DNA from 4 places in the Pantoea sp. X-Soil-ISGK-355 genome. Region 4 is predicted to be linked to each of the others. Evidence: predicted binding sites of a transcription regulator. Region 4 holds the regulator's gene; each other region holds the start of a gene.
What was found. Region 4 encodes Fur, which represses iron uptake genes when iron is present. Its sites were predicted from a motif close to ATAATAATGAGAACNACTATCAA; they were not measured.
Positions count from the first base shown of each region.

Region 1: the regulator Fur is predicted to act here: its motif matches at 2,631-2,653, upstream of fepD (Fe(3+)-siderophore ABC transporter permease).
Region 2: the regulator Fur is predicted to act here: its motif matches at 3,517-3,539, upstream of exbB (tol-pal system-associated acyl-CoA thioesterase).
Region 3: the regulator Fur is predicted to act here: its motif matches at 1,605-1,627, upstream of fes (enterochelin esterase).

Region 1 covers NZ_AP035971.1:480,058-485,272, reverse strand. Annotated here, with positions in the region: gene AC6I8J_RS02160 (ATP-binding cassette domain-containing protein) at 1-618, opposite strand, end outside; gene fepG (iron-enterobactin ABC transporter permease) at 615-1,595, opposite strand; gene fepD (Fe(3+)-siderophore ABC transporter permease) at 1,592-2,581, opposite strand; gene entS (enterobactin transporter EntS) at 2,729-3,973, shown strand; gene fepB (Fe2+-enterobactin ABC transporter substrate-binding protein) at 3,968-4,936, opposite strand; gene AC6I8J_RS02135 (isochorismate synthase) at 5,113-5,215, shown strand, end outside.
Region 2 covers NZ_AP035971.1:3,429,149-3,434,363, reverse strand. Annotated here, with positions in the region: gene metC (cystathionine beta-lyase) at 1-37, opposite strand, end outside; gene AC6I8J_RS15720 (TRAP transporter large permease) at 446-1,732, opposite strand; gene AC6I8J_RS15715 (TRAP transporter small permease) at 1,747-2,253, opposite strand; gene AC6I8J_RS15710 (TRAP transporter substrate-binding protein) at 2,303-3,274, opposite strand; gene exbB (tol-pal system-associated acyl-CoA thioesterase) at 3,624-4,346, shown strand; gene exbD (TonB system transport protein ExbD) at 4,353-4,775, shown strand; gene AC6I8J_RS15695 (MFS transporter) at 5,012-5,215, shown strand, end outside.
Region 3 covers NZ_AP035971.1:487,393-492,607, reverse strand. Annotated here, with positions in the region: gene AC6I8J_RS02180 (TonB-dependent siderophore receptor) at 1-1,418, opposite strand, end outside; gene fes (enterochelin esterase) at 1,669-2,880, shown strand; gene AC6I8J_RS02170 (MbtH family protein) at 2,977-3,198, shown strand; gene AC6I8J_RS02165 (enterobactin synthase subunit F) at 3,191-5,215, shown strand, end outside.
Region 4 covers NZ_AP035971.1:1,166,907-1,172,121, reverse strand. Annotated here, with positions in the region: gene pgm (phosphoglucomutase (alpha-D-glucose-1,6-bisphosphate-dependent)) at 1-40, opposite strand, end outside; gene seqA (replication initiation negative regulator SeqA) at 67-615, opposite strand; gene ybfF (esterase) at 866-1,630, shown strand; gene ybfE (LexA regulated protein) at 1,799-2,074, shown strand; gene fldA (flavodoxin FldA) at 2,207-2,737, shown strand; gene fur (ferric iron uptake transcriptional regulator) at 3,085-3,528, shown strand; gene AC6I8J_RS05265 (hypothetical protein) at 3,594-3,989, opposite strand; gene glnS (glutamine--tRNA ligase) at 4,226-5,215, opposite strand, start outside.

The sequences.
Region 1 (5,215 bases), 690 kb from region 4:
CGCCTGATTAAGATCGTGCAGCACCACCACCAGCGTTCGGCCATGCTGCTGATTGAGATCCTGCATTAATTCCAGCAGTTCAATCTGATGGGCAATATCCAGCCAGGTGGTCGGTTCATCCAGCAGCAATAGCGGTGTCTGCTGAGCCAGCACCATCGCAATCCACACCCGCTGCCGCTGACCGCCAGAGAGCGTATCAACCTGCTGCTGCGCTAAATCGGCCACGCCGGTGGCCTGCATGGCCTGCTGCACCGCAGCCTCATCTTCCTGTCGCCAGCGCCCAAACAACGACTGGTGCGGATAACGCCCGCGCGCCACCAGTTCGCTGACGCTGATACCCGCAGGCGCATTCGAGCTTTGCGGCAGCAGCCCTAGCCGGCGTGCCACCTCTTTGGTCGCGTAGTGAGCAATGGTATTGCCATCCAGCAGCACCTCACCCTGCAGCGGCGAGGCCAGGCGACTTAAGGTACGCAGCAGCGTCGATTTTCCGCAGGCGTTGGGACCAATGATCACGGTCAGCTCACCGTCAGGGATCGCCACAGAGAGATTCTCCGCCACGATTTTTTTGTCATAGCCCAGCGTCAGCGCGTCGCCCCGCAAACGTGTTGTCACTTTCATTGGCGTCGTGCCTCCCGCACCAGTAGCGCAATCAGATAGAGCCCGCCCAGGCTGACCGTGATTACGCCAACCGGCAGCTGATAAGGCAGGAAAAAGTGCTGCGCGGCGTAATCCGCGGCGATTAACAGCAGCGCGCCACACAAGGCCGCCAGCGGCAGCGCGCCTTTGGTGCCACCACTGAGCCGCCGCGCAATCTGCGGTGCCAGCAACGCAATAAAGGCGATCGGACCGACCAGCGCCGTCGAGGCGGCGGTGAGGATAACGCCTGTCAGCATCAGCATGACGCGGCTGCGCTCAACCGGAACGCCCAGCGCGCAGGCCGTGTCGTCACCCATCTCCAGCAGTCGCATGCGGCGGGCCAGCATGCCTGTTGCCAGCAGCGCCAGCAGCAGCACGATGATCACCGGCGTGGTTTTCGCCCAGGTAATACCGTTAAGTGAACCGGCGCTCCAGAGCCCGGCGCTCAGTGCCGCCTCCAGTGAAGCACTGATAATTAGCCAGCTGTTCAGCGCCATCAGCAGTGCCCGCACGCTGATGCCGACAATAATCAGCCGGAAAGTCTCCACGCCGTTGCGCCAGCTGAACAGCCAGACCACACCTGCAGTGAGCAGCCCGCCTGCCAGCGCCGCCAGCGTCATCCCTTCCATGTTTTGCTGGAACAGCACCAGCGCCACCAGCACACCGCTGTAAGCGCCGGTGTTAAAACCCAGAATATCGGGACTGCCCAGCGGGTTGCGCAACAGCGACTGAAAAATCGCCCCGCTGACGCCCAGCGCCGCACCAATCAGCAGCGCCATCATGACGCGCGGCAGACGCCACTCCAGCACAATCAGCTGAACATTGCGCGCCGCCTCGCCGTTGAAAAGTGCCCATAACTGGCTGGCTGAGATCGGTAAGGTGCCGCGCGTGATGCCCAGAAAAGCCAGCACCCCGCAGGCCATCAACAGCAGTAACGCATTGATCATCATCCGTGTCATATCTGCCCTTTTCCCAGCTTACGGCGCACCAGCACAATCAGCATCGGCGCACCGAGAATGGCCGTGACAATTGACACGCGTAGTTCACCCGGTATCAGCAGCCGTCCAAGAATATCGGCGGCCAGCAGCAGACAGGGCGTGATCACCAGGGTTCCCGGCAGCATCCAGCGATGATCGTTGCCCAGCAGCCAGCGGGCCAGATGCGGTGTCATTAACCCGACAAAGGCGATGGGTCCGACTGCCGCCGTCGCCGCACCGCTCAGCAGTGCAATCGCCAGCAATCCCACCAGTTGAGTACGCATCACACGGGTGCCCAGCGCGGTTGCCATATCCCCGCCCATACTCAGGCTGTTAAGCGAACGTGCCAGCAGCAGCGCCAGCATGCTTCCGGCTACGACTGCCGGAAAGACAGTGCGCAGAATGGCGAAATTACGGATATCCAGCGAGCCGCTGTGCCAGAAACGCAGATGATCGTAAATATCGGGATTAAGCAGCGACAGGCCAGACGTTAAGCCCTCCAGCACCGCACCCAGCGCCACGCCTGCCAGCGTCAGACGCAGTGGATTCACGCGGCCGCCGCCGATCGCCCCCGTCAGGGCCACCAGCAGTGACGCCAGCAGTGCACCCGTAAAAGCAAAACCCAGCCATTCTGCGGGTGAATCTGCGCCAGAGAGCGCGATGCCGAGCACCACCGCAAAACCCGCTCCGGCATTCACACCAAGAATGCCTGGGTCGGCCAGTGGATTGCGCGTCAGGCTCTGCATCAGTGCGCCCGCCAGACCTAAACTAATCCCGGCCAGCAGTCCCGCCAGGGTTCGCGGCAACCGGGCATCGCGCACGATCACGCAATCGACGCGGCTACAGTCGGAAAACAGGGCATGTGTAACATCATGAAAGGGGACAGGTCTGGCACCCAGCATCAGGCTGAGCGCGATAAGCAACAATAGCACTAGTCCTGAACCGGCTATTGCACGGAGTTGGCGCATAACGTTTAAACCTTCACGGATTCAACATAGCTCGCAATTGAGAGTGTTTATGATAATGATACTTGTTATCGTTATTAACTGTTTTTTGTATGTTATCATGACTCTCAGATTCAATAATGAGGAAAATGGGTCAAAAAAAGCGACGCTATGAACAAACCCTCCCACTTTATCGATCTCACTCTGCTGAGAACCCATCCCGCCTTTCGCGCCCTGTTTATCGCCCGCTTTATCTCGATTATCGCTCTCGGCATGCTGGCGGTGGCGGTCCCGGTTCAGATTCAGCAGCTGACGCAATCGCCGCTACAGGTAGGGCTGGCGGTGACGCTGGCCGGAGCCGGTATGTTTATCGGCCTGCTGACCGGCGGCGTGCTGGCCGATCGCTATGAGCGCCGTCGCCTGATCCTGTTTGCCCGATCCACCTGTGGCCTGGGTTTTGCCGCGTTGTGCATTAATGCCCTGCTCCCTTCACCGTCGGTCATCGCCGTCTTCGTGCTGGGACTCTGGGATGGCTTTTTCGGCGCGATAGGCGTCACGGCGCTGCTAGCGGCCACCCCGGCGCTGGTCGGGCGTGAGAATCTGATGAAGGCGGGTGCCATCACTATGCTGACGGTACGCTTTGGCGCGATTCTGTCACCCGCCATTGCGGGTATGGTGATTGCTCAGGGCGGTGTGGCGTGGAACTACGGGCTGGCCGCGTTCGGCACGCTGCTGACGGTATTAACCCTGTTGCGGTTGCCACCGCTTGCGCCACCGCCGCAGCCGCGTGAACATCCCTTAATGGCGCTAAGCAGCGGCGTCCGATTTCTGTTCGATACGCCGATTGTAGGTATGGCCGCGCTGACTGGCGCGCTGGTAACGTTAGCCAGCGCGGTGCGCGTGCTCTATCCGGCGCTGGCACCCCACTGGCAGGTCGGTCTGACGGAGCTGGGGCTGATGTACGCCGCCGTGCCGTTGGGTGCTGCGACAGGCGCGCTGACCAGCGGACGGCTGGCGCAGTCGCCACAGCCGGGCCGCCTGATTCTGGTCAGTGCCATCGCGGCATTCGTCGCACTGGCTCTGTTCAGCCTGATGCCGTGGTTCAGCATGAGTCTGATCTGCCTCGTGGCCTTTGGTTATTTCAGTGCCATCAGCAGCCTGGTGCAGTACGCGATGATTCAGACGCTGACGCCCGATGCACTGCTTGGCAGGATCAACAGCCTCTGGACAGCGCAGAATGTCACCGGCGATGCGATAGGTGCAGCAATCATTGGCGCGATGGGTTCACTGCTGTTGCCGCAGCAGGCAGCCGCCCTCTCTGGCCTGGCAGCCACCGTGCTGGGTCTCATCATGTGGCTGCTGATGGGCCGCCTGCGACGCTATCAACGGCCTGCCCCCGCCGAAGCCACATCATGATTTCACGAACAGCGCTTCCAGCCGCGTCAGTAAATGACTGGCGCTGTAGTAGTCGAGACGAAAGCTATCCAGCCCCAGCGCATAGACCGCTTTAGCGCGCACCGCTGGGGTCTGCGCCAGAAAAGCATTGCTCATTACCTGCGCAGCCGTGTTATCTTCGGCGGCAAACAGCAGATAAGTCTGCCCATTCAGGCCTTCCGCCAGATTTTCGCCTGACAGCTGAAGAATATCTTTACGCTGTCCCATGCTGTGAGCGGACTGAAGCGTCGCCGGTGGCGTTGCCAGCGTGAAGCCCAGCGCCTGCAGTAACTTCCCCTGTGCCGATGCCTCCGTCCAGAGATTCACAGCCCGGCCATCTCCGTTCCACACCATTGCAGAAACCGGCTGCGGAGGCAGGGTCAGCTTTGCCTTCAGCGCCTTTTCACGCGCGTCGAACTCGCTTATCCGGGCAGCGGCATCCGCCTCATGCCCGGTCGCCTCACCCAGCAGCGTCACCAGCTGCTGCCAGCTTTTATCGTCATAGTTAACGACCAGTACCGGTGCAATCGCCGAGAGCTGATCGGCCAGTTTGATCGCTGAATCATTACCGGTGGCGCTGACCACAATCAGGTCTGGCGCTTCCGCAGCGATCGCTTCCGCATTGGGTTCACCAATATAGAGCCGCTTTACGCCACGCTGTTTCGCCACACGCCCCCACTGCCGGAAGAATCCCTGCTCATCAGCCAGCCGGCTGCCGGGTGCGGTTGCGCCACTGGCAACTACCGGCGCATCAATCGCCAGCAGCGATCCGGTCAGGGTGACACTGGTCGAGACAATGCGAGTCGGTGCCTGAGCCAGGGTGACCTGACCTTTTGCCCCCGCGAAGGTGCGCGGCCAGCCGGTCTGTGCAACAGCGGTCACGCTGAACAGAGTGATACTCAGCAAAAACAGCGCTAATGCCGACGTTACTCCCTGTTTAGTCATTTGTTTTCATCCTATTTCTCTCCGGTAATCCGGGCGACAACTTGTGCTGATTTAACCAACAAAACCAGCTGAATCACCGCGTATTTATTGACACCTTCGGCTATTCGACGTAGGTTACTGCAACATAATACAAATGATAATCATTATTAGTTATCTTATCATTTATAGGTGAAATTATGGTGGAATCGCTGGCATTTGAACATCCCCTGCTGCAGGATTTTCCGGCACTCTGCCGTGGCTTCCTGTTTACTTCTCCCTGGCGAAGCCTGACGACTCAGG
Region 2 (5,215 bases), 2.3 Mb from region 4:
CACTGACGAGCGTGGTATCAATTTTTCTGGTGGTCATGAGTCGCCTTTACCGCTTCAGACTAAGCCCTCACGTTATCACGAAACGGCCAGCAGGGTTGAGACTCAATGGTGATTATCAGAGTGCGTCGCAGGAAAAAAACCGGCCCGCGAGCGGGCCGGAGATTGATGACTAAGTGTGGCCCGGTTAGCTGTGAGACCGAGCCAGTGCAGGAAACCCGGTCAGACCGGAAAGGCGCTTACGCCAATCCCTGGCTCGCTCGGCCCGTTGCCGGGCCAACGCGTTGCGTTGTTCAAAAACGCTTCCGGCGTTTTTTTCCGGGCGGCGGGCCGCTTTCCTCCTCTGACCGTGTTCCCTGCCTGTTGATCTAATCCATCGCTGCCAGTTGTACCCTGATTCGAGTTTGTCAGCAGTCTGAGACCCGCAAGCGAGCCGGTTTCCATTGCCTTACATGACGCCCATCAGGCGCGGCAACCAGAGTGAAATAGCGGGAATATAAGTAATCAGCATCAGCACCAGGAACAGCATGCCGTAGAACGGCAGCATCGCCCCGACGACCTGCTCAATCTTCTGCTTACTCACCGCGCTGGCCACAAACAGCACGGTGCCGACCGGCGGCGTAATCAGTCCGATGCCCAGATTAGTCAGCATGATCATGCCAAAGTGAACCGGATCGACCCCCAGCGCGGTGGCTACCGGCAGCAGCACCGGCGTCAGGATCAGAATCAGCGGCGCCATATCCATCAGCGTGCCTACGACCAGCAGCAGGATGTTGATGCACATCAGGATCACATATTTGTTATCGGAGAGGCTGGTGAACGCCTCAGTAATAATGGTCGGCAGCTGCATAAAGGTCATCACTGCGCCGAACCCGGCTGCGAAAGCGATCAGTACCATCACGATGGTGACGGTTTTAATGGTGCGGAACAGCAGGATATGCAGCTGGCTCCATTTAAAGTCGCGATAGATGAACATGGTGACAAAGAAGGCCCAGATACAGGCAATCGCAGCGGATTCCGAGGCGGTAAAGATGCCGGAGAGGATCCCCCCCATGATGATAACGACCGTAAACAGACCCCAGAACGCGTCGAAGAAAATCTTCAGCGCCTGACGAAACGGAATACGCTCGCCTTTGGGATAGCCGCGTTTATGGGCAAAGCCCAGACACATCACCATCAGGCATCCGCCGAGCAGCAGGCCAGGGAAGATCCCGGCAACAAACAGCGAGGAGATGGTGACCATGCCGCCGGTCGCCAGCGAGTAGATGACTGAGTTGTGGCTGGGGGGCGTCAGCACCGCCTGTACCGAACCGCTGGCGGTCACCGCCGCGGCGAAGTCACGCGGATAGCCTTTCTCCTCCATCTGCGGGATCATTACCGAACCAATGGAGGCGGTATCCGCCACCGACGAACCGGAGATAGCGCCAAAGAACGTTGAAGCGACGATATTAACCAGCGACAGCCCGCCGCGAATAAAGCCGACAAAGATATAGGCGAAGTTGACCAGCCGGCGGGCGATGCCGCCCTCGGCCATAATCGCGCCCGCGAGGATAAAGAACGGAATGGTCAGCAGGGAAAATTTGTTAATCCCGTTGGTCACCTGAATCACCACCGCCTCCAGCGGCAGGTCGATCCACCAGGCCCCGATAAAGGCGCTCAGTCCCACCGCAAAGGCGACCGGAAAGCCCACCATCAGCAACACCAGCAAACTGCCTATCAAGATCAATGCATCCATTTTTCTGCTCCGCGTTAGTGGGTGCCGCCCAGCGTGACAATCGGCCGCTGGCTCTGATCGCCGCTCAGCAGGCGCTCAACAACAAACAGCAGGGTGAAGATCGCGCCAATCGGGATTGGCAGATACATCTCGCCATAGGTCACCGCTGGAAGTGACGCGAGGGTCTGAACCCACATCGCTTCGCACAGGCTGTAACTGGCCTGGAAGATCACCAGGCAGGTGATAATCATCAGCAGATCGCTGACGCGCAGCATGAGGCGCTGCCGGGCAGGCGACAGGCGGTCAGTGACCATCGATACACAGATATGGGTTCCGGCGCGCAGACCCACCGGCGCGCCGATAAAGGTAAAAATAATCATGCAGATAATGGCAACCGGCTCCGGCCAGGAGAGCGCGCCGTTCATCACGTAACGGGCGAAGATCCCAATCGGGATGACCGTTACCATGATCAACAGTGCCACGGCGGCCACCAGCATGCAGAGCAGATAAAGCCCATCCATCAGACGCGTATAAGCAGACATAATTGATACCTGATTAAGCACGCCACACGGCAGTGTGGCGCGGGAAGGGTTATTTCACCTCAGCAATCCGGGTCATCAGATCCTGATATTTGCCGCCAAACTGATCGCGTACTGGCTGAGTCGCTTTGACGAAATAGTCACGGTCAGTCTGCTGGAAGGTGACGCCGCCCGCCTTCATTTTGGCGATCGACTCTTCGGTATAGGTCGCCCAGAGCTGACGCTCCTCATCCTGTGCTTCTTTGCCGAGCTTTTTCAGCAGTGCCTGATCTTCGGGTTTCAGGCGATCCCAGGCGCGTTTTGAAAACAGGATCATCTCTGGCTGGATAAAGTGGCCGCTGAGGGTGTAATACTTCGCAACCGGCATGTAGTTATGAGCGACAAAGGTCGGTGGGTTGTTCTCGGTGCCATCGACCACGCCAGTCTGCATCGCACTGAACACTTCACTGACGCCCATCGCCACCGGATTCGCGCCCATCGCTTTCAGCGTCGCCAGCGAGATGGCGCTATTCTGCACCCGGATCTTCATGCCCTTAAGATCCTCCGGCTTCGCCAGCGGCTTCTTAGTGATCATGTTGCGCTCACCGGCATCGGTCCAGCCCAGGAACACCATGCGGGCGTTGGGATCGTTGTCGAACTTGTCGGCGATCTCGCGGCCTATCTCGCCATCCAGCACTTTGTGCATGTGATCAACGTCGCGGAAAACGTAGGGCAGGGTCAGCACGCTGGTTTCCGGGGCAATCGAGGTGACCGGCGCCAGCGAGACGCGGATCATATCGATGGCACCCAGCTGCACCTGTTGCAGCGTCTGATCTTCATCGCCCAGTACGCCACCGGCGTAGAGCTTCATCTCCAGCCGTCCATCGGTGGCCTGTTTCAGTTTGTCGCCCATGTGTTGCAGGGCGACCACGGTGGGATAACCGGCAGGCTGTACTTCAGCCACTTTAATCACCTGTGCCGTGGCGGTGGCGCTCGCTATCATCGCCGCCAGGGCACTGGCTACGCATGTTTTCATCATTCTCATTATATTGTCTCCCGCAGAGGTAAGACGGCCTGCAGTCTGGGCTAACTGCAGAGGGCCGTGAGGAGCCAGCATAGTGAAAACGCGTCTGAGTAAAATGTAGCAATGCTGATTGAATGAATTCCGTCACATTTTGAAACGTTGTTTTAATAAATTTTCATGCAGCTTCACATTTTCGAAACATCCTCACAAGCCGTGCCTGAACCCGCTCAACAACAGGTCAATAGCGCAGATCAGCTTTGTAAATACTAATGAGAACTACTATCAATTCGCCACCATTTTGCTATTATTTGCGCTTGTTTCGCATCCCTGAATCAGAAGTTGGAGAAGCAGCGTGGTAGCCAGTGATTTGATGCAAACGGACCTCTCCGTTTGGGGCATGTATCAACATGCCGATATCGTGGTAAAGGTGGTCATGATTGGCCTGTTATTGGCCTCAGTGGTGACCTGGGCGATCTTCTTCGGCAAATATGCCGAACTTAGCGCGGCTAAGCGTCGCCTTAAGCGTGAGCAACTGGCACTGGGCGAAGCCCGCAATCTGAATGACGCCGCCCGCATTGCCCAGTCGTTTACCGGGCACAGCCACAGTGTGGTGCTGCTGAACGATGCGCAAAATGAACTTGAATTGTCGGCGGGTGTGGAAGATACCAACGGCATTAAAGATCGCACCAGTTTCCGTCTTGAGCGCCGTGTCGCCACCTTCAGCCGCCATGCAGGACGGGGCAATGGCTTCCTGGCGACTATCGGGTCTGTCGCACCCTTTATCGGCCTGTTTGGCACCGTCTGGGGCATCATGAACAGCTTTATCGGCATCGCGAAAACCCAGACCACTAACCTTGCGGTGGTGGCACCGGGTATTGCCGAAGCGCTGCTGGCGACTGCGATTGGCCTGGTCGCTGCGATCCCGGCCGTCGTCATCTATAACGTTTTTGCCCGCATGATCGCCAACTACAAAGCCTCGCTGGGGGATGTCGCTGCTCAGGTGATGCTGCTGCAGAGTCGTGATATCGACCTGGGCACCGTTGCCAAAGAAGTTCCGCGTCCTGCGACCGCCCAGAAACTGCGCTTAGGGTAAGTTGTTATGGCCATGCGATTAAACGACGATCTGGAAACCGATGGTGAAATGCATGAGATCAACGTGACGCCGTTTATCGACGTCATGCTGGTGCTGTTGATCATCTTTATGGTGGCCGCGCCACTGGCCACGGTCGATGTGCGCGTTAATCTGCCCGCGTCCACCAGCGCGCCGCAACCGCGGCCGGAAAAGCCGGTCTATCTGTCGATTAAAGCGGATAAGCAGCTTTACGTGGGTAACGATCAGGTCACGCCGGATTCGCTGGTTAACGTGCTGACCAGCCAGACGCAGGGCAACAAAGAGACCACCATTTTCTTCCAGGCAGACAAGTCGGTAGATTATGAAACGCTGATGAGCGTGATGGATAAGCTGCGCACGGCGGGCTACCTGAAAATTGGTCTGATGGGCATGGAAACTGTGAAGAAATAGCGGGTTATCCGGCACAATGAAAAGGCGACTGTTAAGGTCGCCTTTTTTTATGGCGGCGCTTCAGCCAGATAAAATCAGGCAGATCGGCGACCAGGCGGATCATTTATGCTGCCTGATTTGAATTGTTAATTGGTTGTTACTCATGTACACAGAATTGTAAAGTGCAATGGTGAGCCAGGTCACATTAATCTCGCCTTAGTCAGGCTAAAACGGCTAAAAAACAACAGGAAGCCGTTATGAGTCACACCCCGTCTTTACAAAAGCCGCCGAAAAGTGCGGCCCGAACCATCTTTAACGTCACCAGTGGTAACTTTCTGGAGATGTACGATTTTATGGTGTTTGGCTATTACGCCACCGCCATTGCCAAAACTTTCTTTCCCGGTGATGACCCGTTTGCTTCCCTGATGCTCACCCTGATGACCTTTGGTGCCGGTTTCCTG
Region 3 (5,215 bases), 680 kb from region 4:
CTCCAGTTATCGCCGACAATCGAATGGTGATCGAAGCGCAGGCCGGGCGTCAGCATGGTGCTGTCAGTCAGCTCAATATTGTCTTCCGCAAACAGTGAGAAGATCTCCGCCTGCGAATAGGGAGAGCGTCCGGTGGTGGCGATACCCGGAATCGAACCGTAGCTGGCGGCCTGCGTCGTCGAGGAAGGATCCTTCATCCGCTGCTGATTCCATTCCGTGCCAAAAGTTGCAGTCTGATTCACCAGCCACTCAAAGGGCACGCTGATCTCGCTGTGCAGCAACACATCATCCAGCTGGATAGTGTTGAAATTGCTGTTGGAAAAGATCCCTTCAGTGCCGCCCGCCAGCCCTTCATTCAGACGCGAGTTGCGGGTGTTTTCATACTGCGCATAGGTGTTGGTGCTGATGCCATTATCCCAGGCGCCGGTCCACTTAACTGAAAAGTTCTGCCGATAGAGCCGGTTGGTTTCGTCACCATATTTGCTTTTCACAAGCGCGTTGGTATTGGTGTTCTGGGTGTCGCCAGCATAGAGGTTGCCCTGACGGCTGTAACCGGCCCCCACTTCCAGCGCCTGCATTGGTGCAAACGCCCAGCGCAGCAGGCCATGAATATCTTTATTGACTGAACCTTCGCGGCCCGCCGGGTAGGATCCCGCGTAACTGCCGGTGCGGTCTGCGGCGTGCCCTTCATTGATATCGTAAGCATCAGCCTGCGTTTTTGCCAGACCGCCATAGAGCCGGAAACTGACATCATCGCCCAGCGGTCCTTCAAGACTGAAGTTAGTACGCCGCGTCGCGCCCTCCTCCTTGTGTTGCGGCACGTTGTAATAGGCGCTCCACGAGCCGTGCCACTGATTATCCATCTCTTTCCTGGTGATGATATTAACCACACCACCCGCCGCACCATTGCCGTAGCGGGCCGCTGCCGGACCCCGGATGACGTCAATGCGGTCAATGATCTCTGGCGGTACCCAGTTCGTGTCGCCGCGTGTGTCGCGCTCGCCACGCCAGCCAAGCCGCACCGCATTGCGGCTGGTCACCGGCAGGCCATCGATCAGGATCAGGGTATTTTCCGGCCCCATACCACGGATATCGATCTGACGGTTATTACCGCGCTGGCCGCTGGTGGAGTTACCGGTCAGATTGACACCGGGCATGGTGCGGATGATTTCGGCGACGTCGCGCGCAGGCGGATGTTTTTTGATTTCGTCGGCGGTAATCGTTGACACGCCAGGGGCCTGCAGCGTCTGCTCAGCGGCGGTGACCGTCATGGTGTCGTCGTGGAGGGTATCGGAGGTGCTGCTGTCGATAGCGGGTTCGCGGGTGGCTTCAGCAGCCACGGCACCGGCAGAAATGAGAGAGGCCGTGAGACCCAGTTCAATCATAATGGCTAACGAAAGCCGGGATATCTTTTTCATTTTTCTGTTCCTGGAGTGCCAGCGAGCATGCCACTGCCGGCGTACCGGTAAAAAGGTCATAACCTTGCCTGCAACGCATTAACCTTCCCGTCACACCGGCTTCAGAACCGCGTTGCGTCCGTCTGAAATCCGATGCGGCAGAGAGAATGCGCGCGCTCCCTGTCGAGCGGAAACACCCTATTGCAAATGCAAATAATTATCAATACTATTATCTGTAACATGCATGACTCTAAGCAAGTGTGATTGAATCATGGCGCGAATAGCGTGGTTAAACGAAGAGACCGGCAGCGAACGCTGGTGGCAGCAGCTGCAGCAACAGGGCATTCCCCTGATTGAACCCGCTGAAAAGGGGACCTGTCAGGTCACTTTTTTCTGGCGTGATCCGCAGGGTGACCCGCTGCACTCTGATACCCGGCGCGTCTGGATCAACATTACCGGTGTGACCGATCATCATCACACAGCCTCACCTTCCTCCTTAACACCTGTTCCTGATACCGATGTCTGGTGGTGGCAAACCACCCTGCCCGCTGACTGGCGCGGCAGCTACTGCCTGATCCCTGACAACCAGACAGAGACGTTTGCCGGACAGGCTGATATGCAGGCGCTGCGCCAGTGGTGGAGTCAGAAATTCCGGCAGGCACAAAGCGACCCGCTGAATCCTTTGCGTAGCTGGGCAGGTGGACGCGGAATGAGGGTCTCGCCGCTGCACCTGCCACGCGCGCCGGATCAACAGGTGTGGCGTGCGGTTGATGAGGGCCGTGCCGCCGATATTCCGCTGCAACACTATTTGTGGCGCAGCGAACGGCTGGGAAACCAGCGTCAGATCTGGATCGCTGTCACCGGAGACGCCAGTGCAGGCGATCGTCCGCTGGCACTGCTGCTGGATGGTCAGTTCTGGGCGCACAGCATGCCGGTTGCCGGTCCGCTTCAGCAACTCACTGAGGCAGGCGAGCTGCCTCCTGCGGTCTATGTCATGATCGACATCATCGACCGCGAACACCGCACGCGTGAACTGACCTGTAACCCTGACTTCTGGCTGGCGATTCAGCACGAGCTGTTACCACAAATTCAGCAGTGGGCACCGTTTCGGGCCGACAGCACGCTGGTGGCCGGACAGAGTTTTGGCGGCCTTTCTGCCGCTTACGCCACCCTGAACTGGCCGGAAACTTTTGCGGGTGCCGTCAGTCTTTCCGGTTCGTTCTGGTGGCCCGCGCGCGGTGACCCGAATGGCTGGCTGCCGCAGCAGTTACAGCAGGGTTTGCTGCAGGCGCCCTCCCGGCGCTTTTATCTGGAGGCGGGGCGGCGCGAACGCCTGATTCTGGCAGCAAACGAACAGTTTCAGCGCGATCTGACTGTGGCAGGACATCAGGTCAGCTATCACCCGATTGAAGGCGGTCACGATGCGCTGTGCTGGCGCGGCGGACTGCTGGCAGGCCTCAACGCTATGTGGCAATCGTCATAACCCGCTGATATCCCGCCGTCTGTGCGCCATTAAAAGAAAAAGGATACCCAGGAGATCGGCGTTTATACGCCCGACGACTTCGGACAGGAGACCAACATGCAACAACTCAATCCTTTCGACGATCCCCAGCAGGATTGTCAGGTACTGAAAAATGCTCAGCAGCAGTACAGCTTATGGCCCGCCTTTTGTGCGGTTCCGCCAGGATGGCAGCCTGTTTATGGGCCCGAACCACAGGCCCGTTGCCTGAGCTGGCTGAATGAAAACTGGCACGATATCCGTCCGGTTATGACGCAGGACAGTGGGAGCCGCAATGTCTGAGACCACTCTGAACCCGCTGACAGAGCAAAAAACGTTGCCGCTGGTGGCCGCTCAGCCCGGAATCTGGATCGCTGACCAGCTATCGCCCTATTCCAATGCTTACGCCGTGGCGCATTTTGTCGAACTGCACGGTGTGCTGAACAGCGCGCTGCTGTCACGGGCCATAATTGCTGGCATGCAGGAAGCGGACACACTGAATATGGCCTTTGGCGAGCTGGAGGGTGAACCGCTACAGTGGCCTGCCCCCCAGGATTTCCGCGAGCCTGAGGTGATCGATCTGCGCGATGCCGCCGATCCTGAGGCATCAGCACGTGCGCTGATGCAGCAGGATATGTCCGGTGACCTGCGGATACTGAGCGGTGCGCCGCTCTATCATCACAGCCTGCTTCGGCTGGGCGAGGATCACTGGTACTGGTATCAGCGCTACCATCATCTGGTGGTCGATGGTTTTAGTTTCACCGCCCTGACCCGCCGCATCGCCCATCTCTACAGCGCCTGGCAGCACGGCGACACGCCGGAGCCGAGCCCCTTTGTCCCGTTCAGCGAGGTCGTCGACGAGTATCAGCGCTATCACAACTCTTTGGCCTGGCAGCGCGATCGCCAGTTCTGGCTGGAGAAAGGCGCGCAGTTACCTGCGCCCGCCTCGTTGTCCGCTCTGCCGCTGGCCGGTCAGAGCGCCAGTACCGACCTGCTACGCCATACGTTTGCCGTGGATCGCAACACTTTTCAGGCTTTGCTGACGCACACCGGGCAGCACAACCTCAGTGCTGCGGACACCGCCTTTGCGCTGGTGGCGTTATGGCTGGCGCGCCTCACCGGTCAGCATGCGTTCGCCGCCGGTTTCATCTTTATGCGCCGCATCGGCTCGGCCGCGCTCTGCGCCACCGGTCCGGTGATCAACGTTTTGCCTATGGCAATCCATTACGACCCGGCACAGCCGCTGACGGCACTGGCCGGGCGTCTGGCGGGCGAAGTCAGAAAAATGCGCCGTCATCAGCGTTACGACGCTGAGCAGGTGCAGCGCGATCTGGGCCGGTTTGGTGACAGTGCTCCGCTCTATGGGCCGGTGATTAACCTGAAGATATTCGACTATCAGCTCGATTTCGCCGGCATTGAAGGCATCACTCATCAGCTGGCGTCAGGCCCGGTTCGCGATCTGGAGATTGCTATCTACCTCAGCGAACAGGGCGACCTCACGCTGGAACTACTGGCTAATGCAGAGCGCTATAGTGAAACCGCGCTGAAGCAACATGCCAGTCGCTTTGGTCTGCTGCTTGAGCAGCTTGCCGTCCGGCCAGCGTGCGCCTGTGGCGAGCTGGATATGCTGATGCCGGAAGAACATCAACAGCTGGCAGCGGTCAATCAGACGGCTGTGATGCTGCCTGCAGAGACGCTAAGCAGCCTGCTGCTGCTGCAGGCGCAGCGTACGCCGCACGCTATGGCGCTGGCGGATGAGGCGCATCAGCTTAATTATCAGCAGATGCAACAGCAGGTCGCCGCGCTGGGACAACAGCTGATTGCGCAGGGTGTGACGCGGGGTGACATCGTCGCCGTGGCGCTGCCGCGCTCGGTCTTTTTATCACTGGCGCTGCAGGCGATTGTCAGCACAGGCGCAACCTGGCTGCCGCTTGATACCGGCTACCCGGACGATCGGCTGAAGATGATGCTGGAAGATGCCGCGCCGAAAATGCTGATCACCTGCCGCGAACTGGCAGACAGGCTGGCGGCTCTCTCACCGGCCGCGCCGCTGTTTTACGACGTGCTGTTAACCCCGGTGGATAGCGTGCTGACACAGGCTCCGCGTCCGCATGATGGCGCTTACCTCATCTATACCTCTGGTTCGACCGGTCGGCCAAAAGGCGTGCTGGTCAGTCATGAGGCGATCGTCAACCGGCTGCTGTGGATGCAGGATCGTTATCCGCTCGGCGGTGATGATGTGGTGCTGCAGAAAACGCCGAGCAGCTTTGATGTCTCGGTGTGGGAGTTCTTCTGGCCATTGATCGCTGGCGCACAGCTG
Region 4 (5,215 bases):
TCTGCTGGGCGGGTTGCCCGGCACGTGGGTGATTGGCCATTGGCGCTGCTCCCTGACGCTTAAGTTTTAGATGGTGCCGCAAACTTTCTCGGTCAGTTCCGCAGGGAACTGCATCGAGAGCATGATGTGTTCGACCATGCTGCATTTACGACCGGTATTGGTGTTGGTGATCACCCAGTACGGCGTGCCGGGCACATGCTTCGGCTTAGTATGGGTGCCATTCTGTAACAGCGTATGCTCATCACCGGCAAAGTAGACGCGGGTGCGGCCCTGCAAAGATGCAGTAGCTTCAGCAAAAGCTGCAGTATCAAGACGATAGAGCGTTGACAAGATAAGCATAAAGCGATTCACCGCCCGCTTCTGCTCCGCATATTCATCGGAAAGCAGCAGCTCTCGCACCGCGCGGACACGATCCTGCAGGCGCGAACCGACAGACGCAGGCTGAGACTCTTTCGCTGCCTCTTTTGAGGCTGGCTGAGCAGGCGAAGCGGGTGCAGTCTGACCGGCAGTGAACTTCAGCATACGACGCAGAATGTCGGATGCGCTTTCACCAATGTGTTGCGTGTGGCTGGCAATATAACGGTAGAGCTCTTCGTCAACTTCGATCGTTTTCATCTTATTCCGTACGGTTCTTTCTCATGACAGAACCACCTGTTTCCTGAAAAGCTCTGAGTATAGTCAGGCAATTCAAAGGATGTGCGGGTTCTAACATCAGGATTATAAAGTTAAATTCAGGCGGGTTGTTAGCAATCAAACGGTTTACGGGCAAAAGTCAGAATATGTCCTAATGCCGCCGGAACCGGCGCGCCTGAAAAGGTGAAACCATGATAACCTAAGCACAGGTCTCAAACTTAAGAACTTTGCTATGATTTTGAACGCCCGTCTGCAAACTGAACAATCCCCTGCTGATTCCTTACCTGTCCTGCTTATCCATGGCCTTTTTGGCAGTCTGGATAACCTTGGCGTGCTGGCGCGCGGACTGAAAGATGCCGGTCCTCTGCTGCAGGTTGATGTCCGTAACCACGGACTCTCTCCACGATCTGACGAGATGAACTACGCTGTAATGGCGCAGGACATGGTCGATACGCTGGATGCGCACGGCATTGAACGCGTCGCGGTGATCGGTCACTCAATGGGCGGCAAGATCGCCATGACCATGAGCGCGCTGGTGCCGGACCGCATTGAGCGGCTGGTGATGATCGATATCGCCCCGGTCGACTACCAGACCCGCCGCCATGACGAGATCTTTGCCGGCATTCGAGCTGTAACCGACGCAGGCGTCTCGTCACGCAGTGAGGCGGCGAAGATTATGCGTACGCTTATCGATGAAGAAGGGGTGATTCAGTTCCTGCTGAAGTCATTTCAGGCGGGCGAGTGGCGCTTTAACGTCCCGGTGCTGTGGGATAACTACACCACGATCTCGGGCTGGCAGCCGGTTCCGGCCTGGGATCATCCGGCGCTGTTTATTCGCGGCGGCGACTCCAGCTATCTGGACAACCGCTACCGCGATGCGCTACTGCAGCAGTTCCCTGCCGCGCAGGCCCATGTCATTGGAGGCGCGGGACACTGGGTTCATGCAGAGAAACCCGATGCCGTTTTGCGCAGTGTCCGTCGCTTTTTTGCGCTTTAAAAGCAAATAGATGGCGGCAAAGGTTTAGGATTGGCGTCCGGAGTAAGCGTGAAGTATGATGGCGCGCTAAAATTTTGCCGCGCGTCCGTTTTGCTGCGGCAATGGCCAATAATTTATAATCTGCGCGGTGAGTGACTGGCGCCCGCCCCCATTCAGTTTTACTAAGCCATGGCAAAAGAACAGACTGACCGCACGACGCTCGATCTCTTTGCTGATGAGCGCCGCCCTGGTCGACCCAAAACCAGCCCGCTTTCGCGTGATGAACAGCTGCGCATTAACAAGCGCAATCAACTCAAACGTGACAAAGGACGCGGACTTCGTCGTGTCGAACTGAAAATGAACAGTGAAGCCGTCGATGCGCTCAACACGCTGGCAGAACAGCGCAATCTCAGCCGCAGCGAACTGATTGAACAGATGCTGCTGGCACAGCTCCAACTGGATTAATGCGGGCAAAACGCACGCAGGAGCAAATGTCGGGGCTTTAACCGTTCACCGGTTTTCTCTCGTCTGCTATTATTCGCTGAAATGTGCTGCGGCACACATCTCATTATCAGGATTTAAGAGGTTATTTTACTCATGGCACTCGTAGGCATCTTCTTTGGCAGCGATACCGGCAATACCGAAAACATTGCAAAAATGATCCAGAAACAGCTGGGTACAGACGTTGCAGAAGTGCATGACATCGCGAAAAGCACAAAAGAAGATCTGGAAGCGTTTGATATCCTGCTGCTGGGCATTCCGACCTGGTACTATGGTGAAGCGCAGTGCGACTGGGATGACTTTTTCCCGACGCTGGAAGAGATCGATTTCAACGGCAAGCTGGTTGCGCTGTTTGGCTGCGGCGATCAGGAAGATTACGCGGAGTACTTCTGTGATGCGATGGGCACGATCCGTGACATCATTGAGCCGCACGGTGCCGTAATAGTGGGCCACTGGCCAACTGAAGGCTATCACTTCGAAGCCTCAAAAGGGCTGGCCGATGATACCCACTTCCTGGGTCTGGCCATCGATGAAGATCGTCAGCCTGAACTGACCAACCAGCGCGTAGAGCAGTGGGTTAAGCAGATTTCTGATGAACTGCAGCTGAAAGATATCCTTGAAGCCTGATCCTGCCCGCCTCAATGTGAGCGCCAGCTCACATTGAGGCAATGGAAATTCCTATAGAAATAATAGCCACATTTTTTTAACTTTCTCCGTTTAATCTGTAGAATACCCGCATCGATCTTCCGCTTATTTTTTCAGGCGGTAAGACTAAGCGATGTACCAACAGACATCTGCCAGAATCCTCCCCGGCCCGGTGACCTATCCCCCACAGCCCGTGATGATTCAGGCACGCCCTCTGGTTTTCATTTCATCGCTTCAGTTCTATAATGAGACGCAAATGAGAATGAGCGCAGATCGACATTCAAGGCGATAAGCCACAAAAGTGAATATAGTGACAGGACAAAATCCGCATGACTGACAATAACACCGCATTAAAGAAGGCTGGCCTGAAAGTGACGCTGCCCAGACTGAAAATTCTGGAAGTGCTTCAGGAACCTGAGTGCCATCACGTCAGTGCGGAAGATTTGTACAAACGCCTGATCGACATCGGCGAAGAGATTGGCCTGGCTACCGTTTACCGTGTTCTGAACCAGTTCGATGACGCCGGTATCGTGACCCGTCACAACTTTGAAGGCGGTAAATCTGTCTTTGAACTGACGCAGCAGCATCACCACGATCATCTGATCTGCCTGGATTGCGGCAAGGTTATTGAGTTCAGCGATGAGTCGATCGAAACGCGTCAGCGTGAAATCGCCACCCGTCATGGCATCAAGCTGACCAACCACAGCCTCTATCTCTATGGACACTGTACGCTGGGTGATTGCCGGGAAGACGAAACCCTGCACGACCAGTAACGCGACCTGAAATAAAAAAACCGGTGAATTCACCGGTTTTTTTTCGTCTGTCTTCGGCTGTTGTATCAGGCGACCAGCGTCTCCTGCAGATAGCGCCAGCGTGGAATAGAGCTGCTGCAGTCCAGTATCGCCAGCGAGATACGGATCTGATTATTGCCATTCATCATCTGCATTTCGCGATACTGTACGGTGATCTCTTTTTCATGATGAGAGAGGATGACGTGTTCGCAGGTGACAATGCGCATCCCTTCGCGCTGTCCCTGCAGCTGCCGGAAAAGCGCCTCGACCTCGTTCAGATTGCACTCTCTGCCCTTTGGGGTGACCATGCGGAATTCAGGATGAAAATAGGACATCAGCAGCTCAAAACTGTCGTCAGATCCGGCAGGCTGGTTAAAAATACGTTCAATGAGCTGATGTAAAACGACCACACTGTTTCTGGCTTCCTGGGCGAGAACTGTCATTTTTTTTCCTTCTGTAACCCGCTTTGCAACCTTTGAGAGCGCATAGCCTACCTGAAAGCGGATAATTCACATCTGGAAATTGATTAATTTTTTTAAACTCAGATTTCTCTCACAATGCGGCATTTAATCGGTTGCGGTTAGATCAGAATAAATGTCGGCAATGAGTAAAATCAGGGCAACAAAAAAGGGCGATAAATCGCCCTTTTGTCATTTTATGAGGTCAGCCTCAAAAAAATTTATTCGCCAGTTTTCGCCCAGGTATCACGAAGACCGACAGTGCGGTTAAACACCAGTTGCGATGGCGTAGAGTAAACGCTGTCGGCGCAGAAATAACCTTCACGTTCAAACTGGAACGGAGTGGTCGGTTCCACATCGCGCAGGCTCGGTTCCACAAAGCCCTGTTTGATCGCCAGTGACTCAGGGTTGATCACCGCCAGGAAGTCCTCTGCCGCGCCCGGATTTGGCACACTGAACAGACGATCATACAGGCGGAACTCTGCTGGCTGCGCGTGATCCGCAGACACCCAGTGAATGACCCCTTTGACCTTACGGCCATCGGCAGGATCTTTGCTCAGCGTGTCTACGTCGCTGGTGCAGTAGATGCAGGTGATGTTGCCCGCTTCATCTTTAGCGACGCGCTCAGCACGAATCACATAGGCATTGCGCAGGCGGACTTCTTTGCCCAGCACCAGGCGCTTATATTGCTTGTTCGCCTCTTCGCGGAAATCGGCACGGTCAATCCAGATCTCGCGGCTGAACGGCACTTCACGCGTACCCATCTCCGGTTTACCCGGATGATTTGGCATGGTGATGATTTCGTTATGGCCTGCTGGCAGGTTTTCGATCACCACTTTCAGCGGATCCAGCACAGCCATAGCACGTGGCGCATTCTCATTCAGGTCATCACGGATACAGGACTCCAGCGAGGCCATCTCCACGATGTTATCCTGCTTGGTCACGCCGATACGACGGCAGAACTCGCGGATAGAGGCGGCGGTGTAACCACGACGACGCAGACCTGAAACGGTCAGCATGCGCGGATCGTCCCAGCCTTCAACGTGCTTCTCGGTCACCAGCTGAGTGAGTTTGCGTTTCGACATTACCGCATACTCCAGATTCAGGCGCGAGAACTCATACTGGCGCGGATGAACCGGAATGGTGATGTTATCCAGCACCCAGTCATAGAGACGGCGGTTATCCTGGAACTCCAGCGTACACAGCGAGTG